3 regions of the Achromobacter sp. 1011791174 genome follow, and region 3 is predicted to be linked to each of the others. Evidence: predicted binding sites of a transcription regulator. Region 3 holds the regulator's gene; each other region holds the start of a gene.

Region 1 (3,546 bases), on a different contig from region 3:
CTCGCCGCGTCGTCCTGGGCGGGCGCGGGAAACGGCCACTTGGCCGGCAGCGACGCCAGCCGGCTGCTCGCGCGGGCCGGCTGCGTCTTGCCTGGCATGGACACCGCAAGGCGGGCGCCCAGCGCGCGCAGACGCGCCAGCGGTCCACGGGCGGGATTCAGATCCAGGGCCAGCGCATCGGGCATGGCGGAGAGGTTTCCGGTGTTCATGGGAACTCCTTGTATTCATGGCCGCGCATGCGCTTGGCCCATCGGCTAGACGACACAGACTCCGGCCCGACAGGCCCGGCGAGATCGGACTACGACTCGAACAGCGACAACTGCCCGGCGGCCGCGGCGCGCAGCGGACTGCGGCCACGGACATAGCCGCTGGCGGCGCCAGCGGTCGAGGCATGGGGGACCCCTGAAGACGCTTTCGCGCCAGCCGGGGATGGGAAAACGGGGAATGAGGCATCGTGCGCGCCGTCCAGGCCGGCCACGGCGGGCGGCATGAATTGGTCGCAGCTGAGCTGCAGGCGGCTGCGGTTCAGGCCCAGCTTGCGCGCGGCCATGGAAAAACGCTGGCGCAGCAAGTCGGCCCAGATGCCGGTGCCACGCATGCGCGAACCAAAGTTGGGATCGTTGCGGCGACCGCTGCGCAGGTCTTCGATGCGATGCAGGACGCGCTGGGCGCGATCCGGGAAATGGGCGTGCAGCCAGTCCTCGAACAAGGTCTTGACCTCCCAGGGCAGGCGCAGGACCGTGTAGCTGGCGTAATGCGCGCCAGCCGCCTTGGCGGCCTCCAGGATGTGCTCCATGGACTCGTCGTTGATGAACGGAATGATGGGCGCCACCAGCACGCCCACCGGCACGCCGGCGTCGGTAAGGCTGCGCACCGCCTCCAGCCGGCGCCAGGGCGCGGCGGCGCGCGGCTCCAGGCTGCGGGCCATGGCCGCGTCCAGCGTGGTGACGCTCATGTAGACGACAACCAGGTTGCGGCGGGCCAGTTCGGCCAGCAGGTCCAGGTCGCGCGCGACCAGGGCGTTCTTCGTGACGATGGTGAGCGGATGCCGGGTTTCCAGCATCAGTTCCAGCAGGCCGCGCGTCAGGCGCCATTCGCGCTCGATGGGCTGGTAGGCGTCGGTGGCCGAACCGATATTGATGGGCGACGGCTTGTAGCCCGGCCGGCTCAGTTCCGCGCGCAGGGCCTCGACGGCGTTGGCCTTGGCCACCAGCCGGGTTTCGAAATCCAGGCCGGGCGAATAGCCCAGGTAGGCATGGGTGGGACGGGCGTAGCAGTAAACACAGCCGTGCTCGCAGCCACGGTAGGGATTGACCGCCACGTCGAAGGGAATGTCGGGCGAATCATTGCGCGACAGCATCTTGCGCGCGGCCTCGGCCGTGACCTGGGTCTTGGGCGCGGCGGGTTCGCGGCGCTGATCGGGCACGATGGGGATGACGGGAACGATTCGGGAGGACTGGCCGGAAACGGCCGGCGTAGCGGCGTCGTCCTTGCCAGGAAAGGCGGCGGCGCGCTCGGTCAGGCTCGACGAAGCATCTGAAGAAAAATCGGGGACGGGATCTACGAAATCTGCCGGCAGTCCGGAGGCGGACCAGCCGTCGTCGACCTGCACGCGTTCGTCGGATTGGAAGCGATGTCGAACATTAGTAACCGCACCCCGACCGCGCAAGGCGGCGGGGGCGGCAGCCGGGGACCCAGAACCGGCGGGAAAAGAATGATCGATGCTTGCCATAGGAACCACTGTACAAAAACACAGTAGTTTTAGCAAGCCCCGAAAGACTTTTCTTAAGACAGCCCCACTTTACCGCAAGACGCCGGCTCCGTTGCGACAATTCGATTTCATCTTGCGAGATGGGCCGGAAACCCGCGCCAGCATTGACTTTGGAAGAAAAACAACAACAATCCGGGGGAACGAAAAACGCTCCGCCCCCCCGAATCCGCAGGCCCGTTAGCGCAGCATGCCGGCAGCCGCCGTCTGATGCGTCGCCTCGTCGATCAGGATGAACGCGCCGGTCGCCGGCACGTCCGCGTAGCGATCTACGGCGAGCGCATCGCGCGTCGTGAACGACACCCGGCCGATGTCGTTCATGCGCAGCACGCCTTCCGTGTTCTCGACTTCCTGCAGCTCATGGATATCACGATGCGACAGCACGGCGCGCACCTTCGCCGAGGTCAGCCGCGTGCCCGACTTGAGCAGATACTTGCGCGCCGGATTGAGCGGCTGCGAATCGAGCCAGCACAATTCGGCCTCGAACTCGCGCGACACCTGCGCGGGCGCGGCCGAGTGCGCGATCACGTCGCCACGCGAGACATCCACGTCGCGGTCCAGCACCACAGTGACGGAATCGCCAGCCACCGCTACGTCCAGTTCACGGTCGAATGCCAGCACGCGGCTCACCACGGCGTCCACGCCGGACGGCTGCACCGTGACGGCATCGCCGGGCCGCAGCACGCCGCTGGCGACGCGGCCAGCATAGCCACGGAAGTCGTCCTTGCGGTCGCCGTCATGGCGCGCCACGCGCTGCACCGGGAAACGCAGCGGCAAGGCGCCGCCGTCGTTCTGCACATCCAGCGCCTCCAACAGCGCCAGCAGCGGTTGGCCCTGGTACCAGGGCGTCTTCGGCGACGACGTGACCACGTTGTCGCCGTTCAGCGCCGACAGCGGCAGCGCGTCGAAATGCGCGATACCCAGCTTGGCCGCCAGCTCGGCGTAGGCGGCGCGGATGCGTTCGAACACGGCCGGGTCCCAATCCACCAGATCCATCTTGTTCACCGCCACCACGATGTGGCGGATGCCCAGCAGCCTGGCGATGGTGCTGTGGCGCTTGGTCTGCGGCAGCAGCTTGCCATCGGCGGCGCGGGTGGCGTCGATCAGGATGACGGCCACGTCGGCGGTGGACGCGCCCGTCACCATGTTGCGCGTGTACTGCTCATGCCCCGGCGCGTCGGCGATGATGAACTTGCGCACCGGGGTCGAGAAGTATCGGTAGGCCACGTCGATGGTGATGCCCTGCTCGCGCTCGGCCTCCAGGCCGTCCGTCAGCAGCGAGAAGTCGATGCCGTCGCCGGCCACGCGCTTGTACTTGGCGCGCGCGATGGCGTCGAGCTGGTCGGCGAACACGCCCTTGCTGTCGTACAGCAGGCGTCCGATCAGCGTGGACTTGCCGTCATCCACCGAACCGGCGGTGATCAGGCGCAGCACGCCGCGGTCGGCGCAGGAAAGAAAAGAATCGTTGATGGCGTTCATGTGCGTTCCTTGCGGCCGGCCTTCAAGCCGGCAAACCCCGGCGCACGGCCGGAGCGGTCGGGTGCTTGCGCGGGATCAGAAGTAGCCTTCCTTCTTGCGGCGCTCCATCGAGGCCTCGGAAGTCTGGTCGTCCATGCGGGTGGCGCCGCGCTCAGTGATGTCGGTCACCGCGGTCTCGGCGATGATGGCGGCCGTGTCGGCGGCGTCGGACGCCACCGGGCAGGTGCAGGAGATGTCGCCCACGGTGCGAAAGCGCACCTGCAGCCGCTCGACCCGTTCGCCTTCCTGCGGCGGCGTCA
Region 2 (3,546 bases), on a different contig from region 3:
CACGTTCAGCACATACACGGATTTCCATTCCTGTCCCTTGGCGGAATGGATGGTGGACAGGATCATGTAGTCCTCGTCGCGCAGCGGCGCGCCCGATTCGTCGCTGGTGGCGTCTGGAGGATCGAGCGTCAGCTCGGTCAGGAAGCGTTCGCGCGACGGATAGCCGGCCGCGATGCGGGCCAGCTGTTCCAGGTCGGCGCGGCGCACGCGCGCATCGTCGTACAGCCGTTCGAGCTGGCCCGCATACCAGCGCAAGGCCAGGTCCACGTCGGCGGGCCATTTCAGCGCGGGATCGCGCAGCGCGGCATAGGTGTCGGCGAAGGCGCCCCAGTCCTGCTGCGCCGCCGCGCCCGGCTTGAACGCGCGCAGGGCCGCCAGCGGCTCGGCCGAGGCCGACATCGCATCCATCAGTTTGCCGGCCGTGGCCGGACCGACGCCCGGCAACAGCTGCGCCACCCGGAAGCCCGCCATGCGGCCGCGCGGATTCTCGGCCCAGCGCAGCAGGGACAGCAGGTCCTTGATGTGGGCCGCCTCCAGGAAGCGCAGTCCGCCGAATTTCACGAAGGGGATATTGCGCCGCGTCAGCTCCAGTTCCAGTGCCGCGCTATGGCTGGCCGAACGGAACAGCGCCGCCTGCGATTTGAGCGTGGCGCCCGCCTCGCGCTGCGCCAGCACCTGGTCGGCAACCCAGCGCGCCTGCCCGGCCTCGTCGCTGACATTGACCATTTCGGGCAGCTGCGAGGATTGCCGGTCGGTCCAGAGATCCTTGGCATAGCGCTCCGCCGCCAATCCGATCACGGCGTTGGACGCGTTCAGGATGGGCTGGGTGGAGCGGTAGTTGCGGTCCAGCGTGACCACGCGCGCCGGCTTCGGAAACTGCGTGGGAAAGTCCAGGATGTTGCGCACGGTGGCCGCGCGGAAGGAATAGATCGACTGCGCGTCGTCGCCCACCACGGTCAGGCCGCGCCCGTCCGGCTTCATGGCCAGCAGGATGGCGGATTGCAGGCGATTGGTGTCCTGGTACTCGTCGACCAGCACATGGTCGAAGCGCGCCCCCACATCGGCCGCGATGCCGGGATCGCCCATCATCTCGGCCCAGTACAGCAGCAGGTCGTCGTAATCCAGCGCCTGCTGGTCCTGCTTGGCCGCGACGTAGGCGCGGAACAGGGCCTTGAGCTCGGCCTCCCATTGCGCGCACCACGGAAAGGCGGTCTTGAGCACGTCTTCCACCGGCGCCTGGCTGTTGATCACGCGCGAATAGATGGCCAGGCAGGTGCCCTTGAGCGGAAAGCGCGACTTGGCCGAGGACTGGCCCAGCTCGTGGCGCACCATGCCCATCAGGTCCTCGGCGTCGCCCCGATCCAGGATGGTGAAGGACTCGGACAGGCCGATGCGCAGCGCGCAATCGCGCAGCAGGCGCGCGCCAATGGCATGGAAGGTGCCCGCCCAGGGCAGGGCCGGCGGCTGCTGCGCCGCATGCAGGCGCATCACCCGGTGCAGCACCGCGCCCACGCGGCGCTCCATTTCCAAGGCGGCGCGGCGCGAGAAGGTCAACAACAGCATGCGCTGGGGATCGGCGCCGTTCAGGATCAGATGGGCCACGCGGTGGGCAAGCGTATTGGTCTTGCCCGAACCGGCGCCGGCGATCACCAGCAGCGGGCCGTCCTCGCCGCCGCCCTGCCCGGCGCGGGCCGGGGCCACGCCGAATTCCACCGCCGCGCGCTGGGCGGGGTTGAGGTCCGCCAGGGGATCGGGACGGTCCTGCGGCGCTGATGAAGACGGGGATTGCGTATCGGACATGGGCGGGGGAATGGCAATGCCCATGCGCGCCCGCGGCCCGGAAGGCGGGACCGGCCTGGGCGCGCACAGGCCAGACAACTGTTCATATATCCAGCTATCATAACCCGGTGCCCGCTCCGCCACGGCGCCCTTGCCCGGAGCGCCTGAGCGGCCCGTCGCCCCGTCCCGCGCGCCCGACCCGCCCGCGTTTCCTCGTCCTCCATCGCCCTTGCCCGCCATGCGCATCCTCACCGGCGCAGCCTCCTGGACCGATCCCACGCTGCTGGCCTGCGGCCGCTTCTATCCGCCGGCCGTGGCCGCCAACGCCGAGGCCCGGCTGCGCTACTACGCGGCGCGCTTCCCGCTGGTCGAGGTCGATTCCAGCTACTACGCGCTGCCCACGGCCGAGAACGCCTGGCGCTGGGACCAGCGCACGCCTGACGGCTTCGTCTTCAACATCAAGGCGTTCCGGCTGTTCACCGGCCACCAGACGCCGCTGTCCGCCCTGCCCGCCGACATCCGCGCGGAGCTTGACGGCTGGCCGGCACCGTTCATCTACTACAACGACGTGCCCGGCGAGCTGCGCGACGAACTCTGGCGGCGCTACACGCTGGCGCTGGAACCGCTGCGCCTGCCGGGCAAGCTGGGCGCCGTGCATTTCCAGTTCCCGCCCTGGATACGACGCGACGCGCGCGGCCACGCGGCGCTGGCCGAGGCGGCGCGGCGCATGGACGAGCATCTGATCTCCATCGAGCTGCGCCACCGCAGCTGGTTCGACAGCCCCGCCGCGACGGCCGGCACGCTGGCCCTGCTGCGTGATCTGGGCGCGGTGCACACGGTGGTGGACGCGCCCGCCGGGCCGGAGAACAGCGTGCCCGCCGTCTGGGCAAGCACGCATCCCGAGCTGACGCTGTTGCGGCTGCATGGCCGCAACGCGGCCGCCTGGAACCGGACCACGCAAGCCTCGTCGGGACGCTTCCAGTACGAATATTCCGAGGCCGAGCTGGCGGAACTGGCCGAGCGCTTTTCCCGGCTCGCCGCGCAAAGCGCGCAGGCGCACGCCGTCTTCAACACCAACTTCGAGGACCAGGGCGTGCGCAACGCGGCCGCGTTCGCGGCGGCGCTGCCGGGGTTCTGAGACACGGTCGCCGATGCGCTCTTGGCGGCTCAGGCGCGGGCCGCGCGCGCCGGCTTGCGCGCCACTTCCGCCAGGCTGTCCAGCAGCACCTCGAACTTGCGCGCGATGTCCTGCTCGGGCACGCAGGCAAACCCCAGCAGCAGCCCCGGACGCCGCAGCGCCGGGTCGGCGTAGTAGCGCGACAGCGGACGCGTCAGCACGCCGCGCGCGCGCGCCTCCTCGACCACGCGCAGGTCGTCCATGTCGGGGGGCAGCGTCAGCACCAGGTGCAGCCCGGCCAGGCTGGCGTCGCGGTGCAGCCAATCGGCGCCCAGGCGACGCTCGATCAGGTTGACCAGCATGGCGCGGCGCCGGCCATACAGCATGCGCATGCGCCGGATGTGCGCGGCGTAGTGGCCGTCCGCGATGAAGGCCGCCAGCGCAGCATGCGTCATCTGGTGACCCTCGCGGTACAGCTCGGCGTGCGCCGCCTGGAACGCCGCCACCAGCGGGCGCGGCAGCACCAGATAGCCCACGCGCAGCCCCGGGTACAGCGTCTTGCTGAAGGTGCCCATGTAGATCACGGGCGCATCCGGCTCCAGCCCCAGCAGCGAGGCGATGGGCCGCCCCGAGAAGCGGAACTCGCTGTC
Region 3 (3,546 bases):
GAGCTCAAGAAGCTCAAGCTCATGTCGCCCATGTCCGCCGAAGCCACGGTGGTGCGCAACTACATCGATACGCTCATCAATCTTCCCTGGAAGAAGAAGAGCAAGATCAACAACTCGATCAGCAACGCCGAGACGGTGCTGGACAACGACCACTATGGCCTCGAGAAGGTCAAGGAACGCATCCTTGAATACCTCGCGGTGCAACAGCGCGTGGACAAGGTCAAGGCGCCGATCCTGTGCCTGGTCGGGCCTCCGGGCGTGGGCAAGACCTCGCTCGGCCAGTCCATCGCCAAGGCCACGAACCGCAAGTTCGTGCGCATGGCCCTGGGCGGCGTGCGCGACGAAGCCGAGATCCGCGGCCATCGCCGCACGTATATCGGCTCGATGCCCGGCAAGATCGTCCAGAACATGACCAAGGTCGGCGTGCGCAACCCGCTGTTCCTGCTGGACGAGATCGACAAGCTGGGCATGGATTTCCGTGGCGATCCTTCGTCGGCGCTGCTGGAAGTGCTGGATCCCGAACAGAACCACACGTTCCAGGACCACTATATCGAGGTCGATTTCGATCTGTCCGATGTGATGTTCGTCGCGACCAGCAACACGCTGAATATTCCGCCGGCGCTGCTGGACCGCATGGAAGTGATCCGCCTGTCGGGTTACACGGAAGAGGAAAAGATCCACATCGCCCGCGACCATCTGCTGCCCAAGCTGATGAAGAACAACGGCGTCAAGGACAACGAGCTGACGGTCGATGAGTCCGCGCTGCGCGACATCGTGCGCTACTACACCCGGGAAGCCGGCGTGCGCGCGCTCGAGCGTGAAGTGGGCAAGATCTGCCGCAAGGTCATCAAGCAGCTGCTCACACAGAGCGACAAGGCCAAGGCTGAAGGCAAGACCGCGGAAGCCAAGGTCGTCAACGTCACCGGTGAAAATCTGTCCGACTATCTGGGCGTGCGTCGCTACACGTTTGGCATGGCCGAGAAGGAAAACCAGATCGGCCAGGTCACCGGCCTGGCCTGGACGGAAGTCGGTGGCGACCTGCTGACGATCGAAGTGGCGGACATGCCCGGCAAGGGCGTGATCCAGCGCACGGGCTCGCTCGGCGACGTCATGAAGGAATCGGTCGAGGCCGCCCGCACCGTGGTGCGCTCGCGCGCCCGGCGCCTGGGCTTCGCGGACAGCGTGTTCGAGAAGCACGACATGCACGTGCACGTGCCGGAAGGCGCGACGCCCAAGGACGGTCCGTCCGCGGGTATCGCGATCACCACGGCCATGGTGTCGGCCCTGTCGCGCATCCCGGTGCGCGCCGACGTCGCCATGACCGGCGAGATCACGCTGCGCGGCGAAGTCCTGCCCATCGGCGGCCTGAAGGAAAAGCTGCTGGCCGCGCATCGCGGCGGCATCAAGACGGTCTTGATTCCGGAAGAAAACGTCAAGGACTTGGCGGAGATTCCGGACAACGTCAAGAATCATCTGGAAATCGTGCCGGTGCGCTGGATCGACAAGGTTCTGGAGCTGGCTCTGGAGCGCCTGCCGGAGCCGCTGGCCGAGGAAGAAGCCGTCAAGGAACCGCTGGTGGCCAAGCCGGCGGAACCGGGCAGCACGGATCCGGTGCTCAAGCACTGATATCCTGAGCAGATAAGAAAAGCGCCGCTTATGCGGCGCTTTTCTTTTAGGGGCAACGACGGCTCCGATGGATATGCCATGGCGTCGGCATGAAGCGTGTGGCCGAGCTGGCGCCGATAAGAGGGGCATGCTGGTGCCAGGGCCAACCTGGTGTCGTGCCCTGACGCATCGCCAAACAAAAACCCCGCCATGGCGGGGTTTCCTGTCGCGGTGTAGCGATCGATGCTGCGGGAGCCGGGCGTGGTCAAGCCCAGGTCGACCGCAATGGCGCGTGCTCAGTGCAGGGCCTGAGTGCGGATCAGCCCGACAGCGATGCCCTCCAGCGCGAACTCCTGTTCGGCGTCCACGACGATGGGGGCGAAATCCGGGTTCTCGGGCAGCAGTTCCAGGCGGCCATTCTGGCGCTGCAAGCGCTTGACCGTCACGTCGTCGCCCAGGCGGGCGACCACGATCTGGCCGTTGCGCGCTTCGGTGGCGCGTTTGACCGCCAGCAGGTCGCCTTCAAGAATGCCGGCGTCGCGCATGCTCATGCCGCGCACTTTCAGCAGGTAATCGGGTGTCTGGGCGAACAGGCCGGGGTCGACGCCGACCTCGCGCTCTACATGCTCGGCCGCCAGGATCGGGCTGCCAGCGGCAACGCGGCCAACCAGCGGCAGCAGCAGCTGGGCCAGGGCGGGATGGGGCAGCATGGCCTGCGCTGGCGCCGTGGCGGCGTCCTTCAGGCGAATGCCGCGCGAGGCGCCGGCGGTCAGCTCGATGGCGCCCTTGCGGGCCAATGCCTTGAGGTGATCCTCTGCCGCGTTGGGGGAGCGGAAACCCAGCGCCTGGGCAATTTCGGCGCGGGTGGGCGGAAAGCCCGTGCGCGCGACGGTTTGCCTGATGAGGTCGAGGATTTGCTGCTGGCGTTCCGTGAGTTTGCTGGCCATGGCGATGATCCGTTGCTTGCGGACTGTACATATATACAGCGCCATTCTGGGGGACATAACGGAAAAATGCAAGCGCACGCCGCCAAAACAAAACGGGACCCGCATGGGTCCCGTCTTGCATCGCCAGTTGCCAGCGGCGGCATGGCGCCGCGCCGGGCGTCAGGCTCAGAGCACCGCGGCGATGGCCTTGGCCACCTTGTCGATGTTGCCGCTGTTCAGCGCGGCGACGCAGATGCGGCCGCTGGAGACGGCGTACACGCCGTGCTCTTCGCGCAGGCGGTCGACCTGGGCGGCGCTCAGGCCCGAGTACGAGAACATGCCGCGCTGGGCCAGGACGAAGCTGAAGTCCTGCTTGCCGCCGTGTTCCTTGATTTTCTCGACCAGCTGCTTGCGCATCAGGCGGATGCGGTCGCGCATGCCGGCGAGCTCTTCTTCCCACAGGGAGAACAGTTCGGGCGAGTTCAGCACCGTCGACACCACCGTGCCGCCGTGGGTGGGCGGGTTGGAGTAGTTGGTGCGGATGACGCGCTTGAGCTGGCTCAGCACGCGCACGGCTTCGTCCTTGCTGCCGGCCACCACGGTCAGGGCGCCGACGCGTTCGCCATACAGCGAGAAGGACTTGGAGAACGAGGAGCTGATGAACATCGTCAGGTCCTGCTCGGCGAACATGCGCACGACCGCGGCGTCTTCCTGCAGGCCGTCGCCGAAGCCCTGGTAGGCGATGTCCAGGAACGGGACCAGCTGGTTCTGCTTGACGACGTCGGCGATCTGCTTCCACTGCTCGAACGTGGGATCCACGCCGGTCGGGTTGTGGCAGCAGGCGTGCAGCACGACGACGGTCTTGGCCGGCGCGGCCTTCAGGTCGGCCAGCATGCCTTCGAAGTTCAGGCCGCGGGTGGCGGCGTCATAGTACGTGTAGGTGCCGACTTCGAAGCCGGCGCGCTCGAACAGGGCGCGGTGGTTTTCCCAGCTGGGGTTGCTGATCAGGACCTTG

The links. The regulator LexA, encoded in region 3, represses DNA repair genes until DNA is damaged. The targets are predictions, from matches to a motif close to ACTGTATNNNNATACAGT.
Region 1: a site for LexA is predicted at 1,740-1,757, ahead of AC6LJ5_RS02465 (PA0069 family radical SAM protein). Genes of this name have one in related genera too.
Region 2: a site for LexA is predicted at 1,878-1,895, ahead of AC6LJ5_RS29195 (ATP-dependent helicase). Genes of this name have one in related genera too.

The regions. Positions count from the first base shown of each region.
Region 1 is NZ_JCBANH010000004.1:39,747-43,292, forward strand. Features, by position in the region: gene AC6LJ5_RS02460 (hypothetical protein) at 1-209, opposite strand, end outside; gene AC6LJ5_RS02465 (PA0069 family radical SAM protein) at 299-1,732, opposite strand; gene AC6LJ5_RS02470 (sulfate adenylyltransferase subunit 1) at 1,949-3,247, opposite strand; gene cysD (sulfate adenylyltransferase subunit CysD) at 3,323-3,546, opposite strand, start outside.
Region 2 is NZ_JCBANH010000152.1:2,384-5,929, reverse strand. Features, by position in the region: gene AC6LJ5_RS29195 (ATP-dependent helicase) at 1-1,800, opposite strand, end outside; gene AC6LJ5_RS29190 (DUF72 domain-containing protein) at 2,018-2,917, shown strand; gene pdxR (MocR-like pyridoxine biosynthesis transcription factor PdxR) at 2,947-3,546, opposite strand, start outside.
Region 3 is NZ_JCBANH010000069.1:30,361-33,906, forward strand. Features, by position in the region: gene lon (endopeptidase La) at 1-1,626, shown strand, start outside; gene lexA (transcriptional repressor LexA) at 1,902-2,552, opposite strand; gene AC6LJ5_RS21240 (amino acid aminotransferase) at 2,718-3,546, opposite strand, start outside.